DNA from 3 places in the Simplicispira sp. 125 genome. Region 1 is predicted to be linked to each of the others. Evidence: predicted binding sites of a transcription regulator. Region 1 holds the regulator's gene; each other region holds the start of a gene.
The links. Region 1 encodes NrdR, which represses ribonucleotide reductase genes. Its sites were predicted from a motif close to CACNANATNTNGTG; they were not measured.
Positions count from the first base shown of each region.

Region 2: C8D04_RS15130 (ribonucleoside triphosphate reductase) is a predicted target of NrdR. The motif match lies at 2,547-2,560, and genes of this name have one in related genera.
Region 3: C8D04_RS18255 (ribonucleoside-diphosphate reductase subunit alpha) is a predicted target of NrdR. The motif match lies at 2,091-2,104, and genes of this name have one in related genera.

Region 1 covers NZ_QEKM01000001.1:1,464,995-1,469,337, forward strand. The annotation lists gene C8D04_RS06635 (lytic transglycosylase domain-containing protein) at 167-1,009, shown strand; ZMP/ZTP riboswitch at 1,079-1,234, shown strand; gene glyA (serine hydroxymethyltransferase) at 1,268-2,512, shown strand; gene nrdR (transcriptional regulator NrdR) at 2,610-3,059, shown strand; gene C8D04_RS06650 (DMT family transporter) at 3,199-4,086, shown strand; gene aroC (chorismate synthase) at 4,096-4,343, opposite strand, start outside.
Region 2 covers NZ_QEKM01000001.1:3,237,103-3,241,445, forward strand. The annotation lists gene C8D04_RS15115 (methyl-accepting chemotaxis protein) at 1-83, opposite strand, end outside; gene norR (nitric oxide reductase transcriptional regulator NorR) at 274-1,848, opposite strand; gene C8D04_RS15125 (hemerythrin domain-containing protein) at 2,024-2,434, shown strand; gene C8D04_RS15130 (ribonucleoside triphosphate reductase) at 2,591-4,343, shown strand, end outside.
Region 3 covers NZ_QEKM01000001.1:3,908,805-3,913,147, forward strand. The annotation lists gene C8D04_RS18255 (ribonucleoside-diphosphate reductase subunit alpha) at 1-1,965, opposite strand, end outside; gene ampD (1,6-anhydro-N-acetylmuramyl-L-alanine amidase AmpD) at 2,238-2,861, opposite strand; gene C8D04_RS18265 (sigma-54 dependent transcriptional regulator) at 2,830-4,314, opposite strand; gene C8D04_RS18270 (PAS domain-containing sensor histidine kinase) at 4,316-4,343, opposite strand, start outside.

The sequences.
Region 1 (4,343 bases):
AGTGAAAACCCCAATCCGCTGCCGAATCCGGCTAAGTCAAATCGGTCTACCGAGGTGCTACACGCCAGGCACGAATTTGATGGCGTACCAATCCAGGCGTGGTTCTTTTCATGGCAGATGACCCCAAGGTCGTTCGCTACCAGACCCCGCCGCAGAAAGGAAAGCTATGACAGCGATAGAACAATGGGTCAACAACACCCGCACTTTTGCGGCCCATGTGACCACCGGTTTTCTGAAGATGACCCACAACGGTTTTGCCTTCCTGGGTCTGGCCCTGGCCTTCGCAGTGATCGCACTAGCGGCCCGGGCCGATTTGCGCCTGGCAGGCGAAACCCAGTTGATGGACTGGCTGCAAAACCGGCAAGAAATGCTGCTCGGCCCGACCGAGGAGCCGCTGGAGCCCAGCGACCGCACCCTGGCCATAAACCCCCAGGAACTGCCACGCGAGCAGGCCCGTGTGGCCTTCTGGCTGAGCAAAAAATACCGCGTGGCAGCGGAGCCACTGGGCTTGCTGGTGGCCGAAGCCTATGAACTGGGAGCCCGCACCAAACTCGACCCGACGCTGATTCTGGCGATCGTGGCCATCGAGTCGCGCTTTAACCCCTTTGCTCAAAGCCCGGTAGGTGCCCAGGGGTTGATGCAGGTGATGACGCGCGTGCATACCGACAAGTATGAAAGCGTGGGCGGAACCCTGGCGGCTTTCGATCCGATCACTAACCTGCGGGTCGGCGTTAAGGTGTTTCAGGAGTGCATTGCTCGCGCCGGCTCCATTGAAGGTGGGCTGCGTTACTACGTTGGTGCCGCCAATCTGGCGGACGACGGAGGCTATGCCGCCAAAGTACTCGCAGAACACTTCCGACTGAGCCAGGTTGCAGGTGGCCGCCGGATGCCTGTTGCGCCGCCGACTTTGAGCACGCAGGCTCCCGTTATGGCGGTTCCAGCCGTGGCAGCACCTTCGCAGAGCAATCCCAGCGACAAGGTTGCCATGCTCTTGCCCTCGGATCTCTGAGCAGTGGGCGCTCGGTTTGCGGGCACTTTCATCCGTCTGACTCCGCCAGGACCCAGGCTCAGTTAAAATAGCCGAGTACGCGACTGGCGATAGGCGCTCTCTCCCACAGGAGACGGCCGCTGATGTGGAAACCTGCAGGGGCCTGGCCCACTGTGAACCACCGGGGAGCGTGCCGCTGCAGGCACCTGGGTGCGCAGCGTTCCGCCGTTCGCCTGGGCAGCCCTTGCTCTCAAGGGACCTCAAGTTCATAGGACTGCCATGTACCACCGCAACCTTCTTGTCGAACAGACCGACCCCGAACTCTTTGCTGCCATCCAGGCCGAAAACAAGCGCCAGGAAGAACACATCGAACTCATCGCCAGCGAAAACTACGCCTCCCCTGCCGTCATGTGGGCCCAGGGCACGCAGCTGACCAACAAATACGCTGAAGGCTACCCAGGCCGCCGCTACTACGGTGGCTGCGAGTACGTCGATGTCGCTGAGCAGCTGGCCATCGACCGCGTCAAGCAGATTTTTGGCGCTGACGCTGCCAACGTGCAGCCGCACTGCGGCGCCTCGGCCAACGAAGCCGTGTTCCTCGCTTTCTTGAAGCCTGGCGATACCATCATGGGTATGAGCCTGGCCGAAGGCGGTCACCTGACGCACGGCATGGCTCTGAACATGAGCGGCAAGTGGTTCAACGTTGTCTCTTACGGCCTGGACGCCAAAGAAGAGCTCGACTACGACGCCATGGAGCGCAAGGCGCACGAAACCAAACCCAAACTCATCATCGCTGGCGCATCGGCCTACAGCCTGCGCATCGACTTCGCACGCTTTGCCAAGGTAGCCAAAGATGTGGGTGCGATCTTCATGGTGGACATGGCGCACTACGCTGGCCTGATCGCTGCTGGCATCTACCCCAATCCCGTACCCCACGCCGACGTCGTCACCTCGACCACGCACAAAAGCCTGCGCGGCCCGCGCGGCGGCATCATCTTGATGAAGGCCGAGCACGAGAAAGCCATCAACAGCGCCATCTTCCCTGGCCTGCAGGGTGGCCCGCTGATGCACGTGATTGCCGCCAAGGCCGTGGCTTTCAAGGAAGCGCTGCAGCCCGAATTCAAGGTATACCAGCAGCAGGTGTTGAAAAACGCCCAGATCGTCGCTGAAACCCTGACCCAGCGCGGCCTGCGCATCGTCAGTGGCCGCACTGAAAGCCACGTCATGCTGGTGGACCTGCGCGCCAAGGGCATCACCGGCAAGGAAGCCGAGACCGTTCTGGGCAGCGCCCACATGACCATCAACAAGAACGCTATTCCGAACGACCCGGAAAAGCCGATGGTGACCAGCGGCATCCGCGTGGGCACGCCTGCCATGACCACGCGCGGTTTCAAGGACGAAGAAGCACGCCTGACGGCCAATCTGCTGGCCGACGTGCTCGACAACCCGCGCGATGAAGCCCACATCGCCGCTGTGCGCGCCAAGGTCAACGCCTTGACCGCGCGCTTCCCGGTCTACCGCTAACCCTCCCCCGGCAGGCCCGCCATCGGCGCCGATACGATTCCTGATCCAAGGATGTACCGGCTCCGCCGGGCGGCGGGCGCTACCACCGAGAACACCCATGAAATGCCCCTTCTGCAGTCACCATGAAACCCAGGTCGTCGAGACCCGGGTGTCTGAAGACGGGGATTTCATCCGCCGCAGACGACGTTGCGCCACCTGCGAGAAACGCTTTACCACCTACGAGCGGCCTGAAGTCAGCTTTCCCGTCGTGGTCAAAAAAGACGGCCGACGCACCGACTACGCTCGGGCCAAGCTCATGGGGTCGTTCAATATTGCCTTGCGCAAGCGTCCGGTCAGCACGGCGCAGGTGGACTCTTCGATCGAACGGATTGAGGAAAACCTGCTCAACCTCGGGCAGCGCGAAATTCCGTCGAGCCGCATTGGCGAGCTGGTGATGCGCGAACTCAAGAAACTCGACAAGGTGGCCTATATCCGCTATGCCAGCGTCTACCGCAGCTTCGAGGACATTGACGAGTTCAAGACCCTCGTCGATGAAGTGCGGCAGTGAGCGCCTTTTATTGTCAAAATTGCTATTAATAATATAGCTATTTGCACTTATCTGTAAAGCGATAGAGGCATTTTTAGCCATTATTGGTGTCGCTTGCAGCTCTGCACAGCGCTCCACCCAGCGGCACAATGCCGTACCTGTGAAAACCCGCCATTTGCTGCAGCTTGTGCTGCTGTCCGCCCTGTGGGGCGCATCCTTTCTGTTCATCCGTGTGGCCAGTCCCGTGCTGGGACCCAACGTCACGGCGGCGCTGCGCATTGGCCTGGCAACGCTGACCTTGGCGGGCATCATGCGCGCCACGCGCGAACCCTGGCCCTGGCGGCACTGGCGCGAGCTGACTGGCCTGGGCATCATGACCGTGGCCCTGCCCTTCCTGCTCTATGCCTGGGCGGCGCTGCGGCTGCCTGCGGGGTACAGCTCGCTGCTCAACACCATGGTCGTTCCCTTTGGCGTACTGGCTTCAGCCTGGATGAAGGAGGACACCCTCAGCCTGCGCAAATGGCTGGGCTGCCTGTTCGGTTTTCTGGGTGTGGCATTCATCGTTCGGCTGGGGCCCGTCAACCCCACACCCGAGCTGGTGTGGGCCGCCCTGGCCTGCGTGGGCGCAGCAGCCTGCTACGGGATATGTACGCCGTGGATGAAGCGCAGCACCCAGCGCATCAGCCCGTTGGCGATTGCGGCCGGCATCCACGCCACGGCCCTGGTCATGCTGCTGCCGGGTGCCGCCTGGGACTGGCCACAGGCCCGCTTTACCGCCCCGGCGCTGGCTGCGGTGCTGGTGATGGGCGTGGTCACCTCGGGCTTGGCCTACTGGCTCAATCTGCGTGTGCTGAGCCAGATATCACCCGTTGCGGCCATGAGTTCGGCCTTCATGATTCCGCTGTTCGGTGTGACCTGGGGACACCTCTTCCTGGGCGAATCGCTGGGCCCGGGCATCTGGTGGGGCGGTGCACTGGTGCTGCTGGCCACCGCCCTCGTCACGGGCTTCAACCCGCTGCGCATTCTGGTGATCCTGCGCAAGCGCTGAATCCTGCGGCTAAGCCAGCGACGCCTTGATCGGCGGCACCGCCTGCACCACATCTCCGCACTGCGCACGGTGGCGCAGTGCGTGGTCCATCAGCACCAAGGCCAGCAGCGCCTCGGCAATGGGGGCAGCACGGATGCCCACACAAGGGTCGTGGCGGCCGCGGGTAGATACCTCGGCGCTCTGGCCATGGATGTCGATGGTTTCGCGGGGGCTGATGATGGAACTGGTGGGCTTGATGGCCATGCTCACCTCAATGT
Region 2 (4,343 bases), 1.8 Mb from region 1:
GCCATGCCCAGCAGCAGCGCCAGAATCACACCAAAACCCAGCGAAAGCCGGGCCGCCAGGCTGCGCACAGAAATGAGTTGCATGCTTGTCCCTCCGTTGGAATAGGTCGCCCGGATCACATCGCCGGACGCGCAGCCAAGGCTACGCCCCGCAAGGCAGAGCATCAACTGTGGCGTTCCTCAGTGGGCCAGTGGATGGCGGCGTACAAAGAATGGGGTAAAAGTGCTGAAAACGCTTATATATCAAGCGGAAACAGCTATTAAAACAATAGTGTTACTTGAGCCCCAGGCGCCGCGCCAGCTTGTGCAGGTTGCTGGCGTCCAGGCCCAGCTGGCGTGCCGCGTTGGCCCAGTGGCCCTGGTGCTGTTCCAGGGCGGTCTGGATGCTTTGGCGCTGGCAGGTGTCGATGGCTTCGCGCAGCGTGCGGGCCGCAGGGGCCGCTGCGGGCAAGGCGGTGGGCGGCAAAGGTGCCGCAGCGGCGGGCAGTGCGCCCGCGCCCTGCAGGGCGTCCAGGTCGAGCACCTCGGGCTCCAAAGTCACGATGGCATGGCGGCTGGCGCCCCGGCTCAGGGTCTTGAGGGCGGCGCGGCTGATCACATGCTCGAGCTCGCGGATGTTGCCCGGCCAGTGGTAGCCGCGCAGCGCCGCCTGGGCCGCGCTGGACAGGCGCAGGCTGCGCAGCCCCAGGCGGGCGCGGTTCTGCTCCAGAAAGCGCCCGGCCAACAGCAGCACATCGCCCTCGCGTTCGCGCAGCGGCGGTATGGGCACGGGGTAGACCGAGAGGCGGTGGTACAGGTCGGCGCGGAAACTCCCGGCGGCCACCAGGTCGCGCAGGTGGCGGTTGGTGGCAGCCACCACGCGCACGTTGACGCGGCGGGGTTCGTCGGCGCCCAGGCGCTGGATTTCGCCGTTCTGCAGCGTGCGCAGCAGCTTGGCCTGCACGCTCAGGGGCAGCTCGCCCACTTCGTCGAGGAACAGTGTGCCGCCTTCGGCCGCCTCGAAGCGCCCGGGCCGGTCGGTGACCGCGCCCGAGAAGGCGCCCCGGCGGTGGCCGAACAGCTCGCTCTCGGCCAGCGATTCGGGCAGCGCGGCGCAGTTCACGTGCACCAGCGGCTTGTGCCGGCGCGGCGAGTGGCGGTGCAGCAGGCGCGCAAACAGCTCTTTGCCCACGCCGGTCTCGCCCAGCAGCAGCACCGGCAGGTCCGAGGTGGCGACCAGTTTCATCTCTTGCAGCAGGCGCGTCAGCACTTCGCTCTGGCCCAGGATTTCGCCCTCGTCCAGCGCGGCGCGCAGTGCGGGCTCGTCGGTGGCGTCGCCCGCATAGGGGCTGCCGGCGCGGCTCAGGGCCTGGTTTTCCTGCTCCAGGCGGGTCATGCGGATGGCGGCCTCCACGTGCACCGCGCAGTGCGCCAGCGTAGCGCGTGCAGCGTCGTCAAAGGTGCCGGTCTGCAGCGCGTCGAGCGTCAGCACGCCCCAGGGGCGCCCGTCCATGCGCAGCGCCACGCCCATGCAGTCGTGCACTGGCAGGGGTTCGCCCACCAGGGCGTCGAGCAGGCCGTCGTAGGGGTCGGGCAAGGTGCTGTCGTGGTCGAAGCAGGTGACCTCGCCGCGTGCCAGCAGGGCCGCCAGGCGGGGGTGCTGGTGCACGGCAAAACGGCGGCCCAGTGATTCGCTCACCAGGCCATCGACCACCACCGGGCGCAGGTGTTCTTCTTCCAGCCGCAGCAGGGCCACGGCGCCGCAGCAAAAGTGCGCGCGCAGGCCGCCGATCAGGCGTTGCAGGCGCACGTTGGGTGGCAATTCGGTGGTCAGGTCGGCCAGCCAGGGGGCTTCAAAAAGGGTATTCATAACCTTTTGATGGTATCAATGACCATTGATTTGAAGGGTAAAAATAACCATGATTGGTGTAAACCCTTGATTTTTATGGCGGCCTGGGCTGGCCCGAAGTGTGCAAAAGAGTAGCAGTCCACGGCGGCTTCATGCCTACGTGCCCCTGTTTTCATCACCCTTGGGAGCTTTCACCATGAACATCGATAAATTCAAGCACCAGCACGTCAACATTCTGGGCAGCATTGCCACGCTGCGCCGCCTGGCGCACGCGGGGGTGGCGCACAACGCCACCGAGATCGCCCGGCTGGTAGTGACCATGAGCTCCACCATCAAGCTGCACCTGGCGGTAGAAGACCAGGCCCTGTACCCAGCCCTGCAGCGCGGCAGCAATGCCGAACTGGCCCGCATGGGCCAGCAGTACCAGCGCGACATGGGCCCCATTGCCCAGGCCTATGAGGCCTTTGCCCGCCGCTGGAACCGGCCTGAGAGCGTGCGCCGCGACGAGCAGGGCTTTCGCGACGATGCCAACCAGGTGTTGCGCATGGTGCACGAACGCATGCAGCGCGAGAACCACGACTTCTACCCGCGCATCGAGGCGCTGTAAGCCGCGCCCAGCAAGGCGTTCCGGCCCGTTCCAGGCCCGCCTCGGCGCCTTGCCGTGGCGGGCTTGTTTGTTCTTCATCAAACTACCTGTAGTGTGTTGAATGTATTGTGAACGCTATATGTAGTGTTTTATTGCATTCCAATGATGGAGACGCCCATGGATACCCCGGTCACCGCCTTGCCCCGCGAGGTCATCAAACGCAGCGCAGAGCGCGCCCCTTTTGACGCCCGCAAAATCCGCTCGGCCATTGAGCGTGCAGGCGCCGCCACCGGCGAATTTGCGGCCGACGAAGCCGCCCTGTTGGCCGCCCAGGTGGGCAAGGTGCTCGTCCACCGCTTCCATGGCGAGGCGCCGGGCATCGAGCAGATCCAGGACGTGGTCGAGCAGACCCTGATCGCCGCCAACCACCTGGCGACGGCCCGCGCCTACATCGCCTACCGCGACCGCCACGCCACCCTGCGCGCCGACCACCAGACGCTGGTGAACGTGGAAAGCTCCATCAACGAATACCTCACCCGCGCCGACTGGCGCGTCAACGCCAACGCCAACCAGGGCTATTCGCTCGGTGGCCTGATCCTCAACGTGGCGGGCAAGGTCACGGCCAACTACTGGCTCTCGCACGTGTACACGCCCGAGATTGGCGAGGCGCACCGCAATGGCGACATCCACATCCACGACCTCGACATGCTCAGCGGCTACTGCGCAGGCTGGTCGCTGCGCACGCTGCTCAACGAAGGCCTGAACGGCGTGCCCGGCAAGGTCGAGGCCGGGCCACCCAAACACATGAGTTCCGCCGTGGGGCAGATCGTGAACTTTTTGGGCACGCTGCAGAACGAGTGGGCGGGCGCGCAGGCCTTCTCGTCGTTCGACACCTACATGGCGCCCTATGTGCGGGTCGATGCCATGGATTACGCCAGCGTGCGCCAGTGCATCCAGGAGCTGGTCTACAACCTCAACGTGCCGTCCCGCTGGGGAACGCAAACGCCGTTCACCAACCTCACCTTCGACTGGATTTGCCCCGACGACCTGCGCGAACAGGTGCCGGTGATTGCGGGCAAAGAGATGCCTTTCAGCTATGGCGAGCTGCAGGCCGAGATGGACCTCATCAACCGCGCCTACATCGACGTCATGACCACGGGCGACGCCAAGGGCCGCGTGTTCACCTTTCCCATCCCCACCTACAACATCACCAAAGACTTTCCGTGGGAGAGCGAGAACGCGCAACTGCTGTTCGAGATGACGGCCAAGTACGGCCTGCCGTACTTCCAGAACTTCATCAACTCCGAGCTGGAGCCCAACATGGTGCGCTCCATGTGCTGCCGCCTGCAGCTGGATTTGCGTGAGCTTTTGAAGCGCGGCAACGGCCTGTTCGGCAGTGCCGAGCAGACCGGCAGCATCGGCGTGGTGACGGTGAACTGCGCGCGCCTGGGCTTTTTGCACGCGGGCAACGAGCCCGCACTGCTGGCCGCGCTCGACCGCCTGCTCGAATTGGGCAAGCAGAGCCTGGAGACCAAGCGCAAGCTCATTCAGCGGCTCATGGACCAGGGCCTGTTTCCGTACACCAAGCGCTACCTGGGCACGCTGCGCAACCACTTCAGCACGCTGGGCGTGAACGGCATCAACGAAATGGTGCGCAACTTCACCGGAGACGCGCACGACATCACCAGCGAGCGCGGCCACCAGCTGGCCGTGCGTCTGCTCGACCATGTGCGCGAGCGCATGACGCAATTCCAGGAGGAAACCGGCCACCTCTACAACCTGGAGGCCACCCCCGCCGAAGGCACGACCTACCGTTTCGCCAAGGAAGACAAAAAGCGCTGGCCCGCCATCGTGCAGGCGGGCACGGCGGACAAGCCGTACTACACCAACTCGTCGCAGTTGCCCGTGGGCTGGACGGACGACCCCTTCG
Region 3 (4,343 bases), 2.4 Mb from region 1:
GCGCAGATTGGCATCACGCGCCTTTTTCACCGCGTAGTAGTTGATGTCGATGACGTTGTCGAGCATGCGCATGGCAATGCCCACGGTGCGGCGCAGCTTGGCGTGATCGAGCGCCAGTTGGCCATCCGCGTTGCGGATCAGATGGTTGAGCAGGTTGACCGAACCGAGGTTGCAGACGGCCGTTTCGCTGTCGCTGGTGTTGAGCGTGATCTCGGTGCACAGGTTGCTCGAATGCACCACGCCCACATGCTGCTGTGGCGAGCGCACATTGCAGGCATCCTTGAAGGTGATCCAGGGGTGCCCAGTCTCGAACAGCATGGTCAGCATCTTGCGCCACAGGTCGGTCGCCTGGATGGTTTTGCTGGGCTTGATCTCGCCACGGGCGGCCTTCGCTTCATAGGCCACGTAGGCTGTTTCGAATGCGCTGCCGAACAGATCGTGCAGGTCGGGGACATCGGAGGGGGAGAACAGCGTCCACTGGCCTTTTTCCAGCACACGGCGCATGAACAGGTCGGGAATCCAGTTGGCCGTGTTCATGTCGTGCGTGCGCCTGCGGTCGTCGCCGGTGTTCTTGCGCAGCTCCAGAAACTCCTCGATGTCCAGGTGCCAGGTCTCCAGGTAGGCGCACACAGCGCCTTTGCGCTTGCCGCCCTGGTTCACCGCGACGGCCGTGTCATTCACCACCTTGAGGAAAGGCACCACGCCTTGCGATTCGCCGTTCGTACCCTTGATGTGGCTGCCCAAGGCGCGCACGCGCGTCCAGTCGTTGCCCAGACCGCCGGCGTACTTGGACAGCAAGGCGTTTTCCTTGATGGATTCGTAGATGCCATCAAGATCGTCAGGCACCGTTGTCAGGTAGCAGCTCGACAACTGGGAGCGCAGCGTGCCACTGTTGAACAAGGTGGGCGTGCTCGACATGAAGTCGAAGCGCGAGAGCACTTCATAAAATTCGATGGCGCGGGCTTCGCGGTCAATCTCGCCCAGCGCCAGCCCCATGGCCACACGCATGAAAAAGACCTGGGGCAGTTCAATGCGCGTCTTGCGCACGTGGAGGAAGTAGCGGTCATAGAGCGTTTGCAGGCCCAGGTAATCGAACTGCAGGTCGCGCCCGGCCTCAAGGGCCGCACCGAGGCGGGTCAGGTCGAACTGCAGCAGGCGTTCGTCAAGCAGCTGGTTCTCGACGCCTTTGCGGATGCATTGTGGAAAGTAGTCTGCATAGGCCTGCGCCATATCCCCTTGTGCCACTTCGCGGCCCAGCACTTCGCGGGAAATGGTGTGCAGCAGCAATCGGGCCGTGGCAAAGCTGTAGTCGGGGTCTTTCTCGATCAGCGTGCGTGCGGCCAGGATGGCGGCTTTGTGTACTTCTTCCAGCGGCACACCATCGTAGAGATTGCGCAGGGTTTCCTGCACGATGGGTTCAGCCTGGACATCAGTGCCCAGCCCCGCGCACGCGGACTCGATCAGGCCGCGCAAACGGTTCATGTCGAGTGCGACACGTTGGTCGCCATCGATGACATGCAGCGCCGGGGTGCTGGGCGCCTGGGTTTCGGCCTGGCGTGCGCGCTCCTGGGTGCGGCGTTCGCGGTACAGCACGTAGGCGCGAGCGACCTCGTGGTGTTCGCCGCGCATCAGGCACAGCTCCACCTGGTCTTGCACATCTTCAATGTGGAAGGTGCCGCCGCCCGGACGCGAACGCATGAGCGCGCGTACCACGGCCTGCGTGAGCTGATCCACCACCTCGCGCACGCTGGCCGAGGCTGCACCTTGGGTGCCGTGCACCGCCAGAAAGGCTTTCATCATGGCGACGGCAATCTTCTGCGGGACAAACGGCACCACGGCGCCGTTGCGCCGGAGGATCTGGTAGTGCGATAAGTCGGAGGCCGCCGCAGACAGGCGGGCTGGTGTGTGCGCCCCTGCAACAAGGGGCGCAATGGGCGTGGTGGAGATGGGGGTGGCAGCTTGCATGGCGTCCTCTCGTCGAAGGGGTGATAGAGGTCTCTGGCGCCCGAACAGGCCGCCGAAAGACGGGCGGTGAATTGATTGATGATAATCAATTTCACGCTATAGGTGATGTGAAATTCAAATTAATACACTATATGTAGTGTATTTTTGGGCTGGAGATCGTACTGGCTGGGTTGCCGCAGGGGCGCAGGAAAACCGCCCCTGCGAGGTGCGGGGACGGCGCGGACGCCTTGATTCAGGCGTCCTGCTGCTATTTTTTTGTAGGCCGGGGCGTATCAGCGCAGTGGCTGCAGGGTGTGGGCTGGGAAGCGGCGTGCATCCCACGCCAGCAGGCGCTGCAGTTGCGGCCACTGAAACCCTGGCCCTGGGTCGGCCTTGCGGCCGGGTGCGATGTGCTCGTGGCCTGCGATGTGGGCAATGGGATAGCGCTGTGCCAGGTCGGTACACAGCCGTGCCAGGGCGTTGTACTGGGCAGGTTCGAACGTTGCACCCTCCAGCCCTTCGAGCTCGATGCCGATCGAATCGTCGTTGCATTGGCTGCGTCCGCGGTATTGGGATGCCCCTGCATGCCAGGCGCGCTGGTCGCAATCGACAAACTGCCAGAGCGTGCCATCGCGCTCGATAAAGAAATGGGCTGAAACCTGCAGGCCCCGGATGCTCTGGTAGTAAGGGTGGGCGTCCCAGTCCAGGCGGTTCAGGAAAAGGTCTTGCACGGCCTGCCCGCCGTACTGGCCGGGCGGCAGGCTGATGGAATGCACCACGATCAGATCAATCTGCGCCTGTGCAGGTCGGGGGCCGTAGTTGGGCGAAGCCAAGTGCCGGGCGCTGCCGTGCCAGCCCTGCACCCAGACGGAAGGTGTCGGGGTTTCAGGATTCTGCGTCGGCGTTGTTGTCGTCATTGGGCGCGGTAATGTTCAGGCGCGCGATGCGGTAGCGGATCTGGCGCAGGCTGATGCCCAGTCGGGCCGCTGTGGCGGTGCGGTTGAAATGGGCTGCTTGCAGTGCGCGCACCAGAATGTCACGCTCCTGCTGGTCGAGCCAGGCCTGCAGGTCATGGGGAAGCTCGGCGGTGGTGGACGTGGGGGCCGGGTTGCCGGGGGTGATGGGGGGTGCTGCAGGGGTTGCATCGAAGGCGCGGTCGGCAGCCGACGGGCCTGCGGCTTCCACCGTGAGCACATCGCCTTCGCTCAGCGCCACGGCGCGGTGCAGCAGGTTCTCCAGCTCGCGCACATTGCCGGGCAGGGCGTGGGTGGTGATGGCGGCCAGCGCTTGCGGGGTGAGCTGGGGCACGGGGCCTCCCGACTCCAGCGCAATGCGCGCCAGCAAAGCCTCGCACAGAGCGGGTAGGTCTTCGCGTCGCTCGCGCAGCGGGGGGATGAAAATTTCGATGACGTTGAGCCGATAGTACAAATCCTGCCGGAATCGTCCCGTCTGCACGGCCGAGGCCAGGTCGTGGTGCGTGGCGCTGACGATGCGTACATCCACGGTTTCTTCCTGGGTGGAGCCCAGCGGGCGCACGCTGCGCTCCTGGATGGCGCGCAACAGCTTGGACTGCATGGCCAGTGGCAGGTCCCCGATTTCGTCCAGAAACAGAGTGCCGCCCTGCGCGGCCTGAAAGTACCCCTGGCGGTCTTGCGTCGCGCCTGTATAGGAGCCCTTGCGGGCGCCGAAAAATTCGGCTTCCAGCAAATTTTCAGGGATGGCGCCGCAGTTGACGGCCACCAGGGGGCCGCTGGCGCGCTGGCTGCTGGCATGCAGGGCGCGGGCGATCAGCTCCTTGCCCGTACCCGACTCGCCCCGGATGAGCACGGGCGCCATGCCACGCGCCACCTTGGCCACACGCTGTTTGACGTTGCGCATGGCCTCGGACTCTCCCACCAGGCGGGCCATCGACAGGCTGCAAGGGACTCCGGAGTCGGTGGCGCCGTCGCGGGCGGGGCTGCTGCGGGTGCTGCGCGGCGGGGGAACCGCATCGCCCCCTTGCACCGCAGAGGCCACGACAGAGCGGAACTGCTTGAGATCGACCGGTTTGGTGAGGTAGTCGAAGGCGCCTGAACGCAGGGCTTCCACGGCATTTTCTGCAGAGCCGTAGGCCGTCATCACCACGCAGCGCTCGCGCCGCTGCTGGTCGCGCAGATCTTGCAGCAGTTCCATGCCAAAACCGTCGGGCAGGCGCATATCGCTGATGACCACGTCAAAGCGTTTGGCCTGCAGTTGCTGGCGCGCCTCGAGCAAAGTCGCGGCGGTGTCGACGCGGTAGCCCTCGCGCAACAGGGTCAACTCGTACAGGGTGCGCAGGTCGGGTTCGTCGTCGACCACCAGGATGGAGGCCGCAGGGGCATTTAGGGACATATCAAACCACAATGGTGTCAAACAGGGAG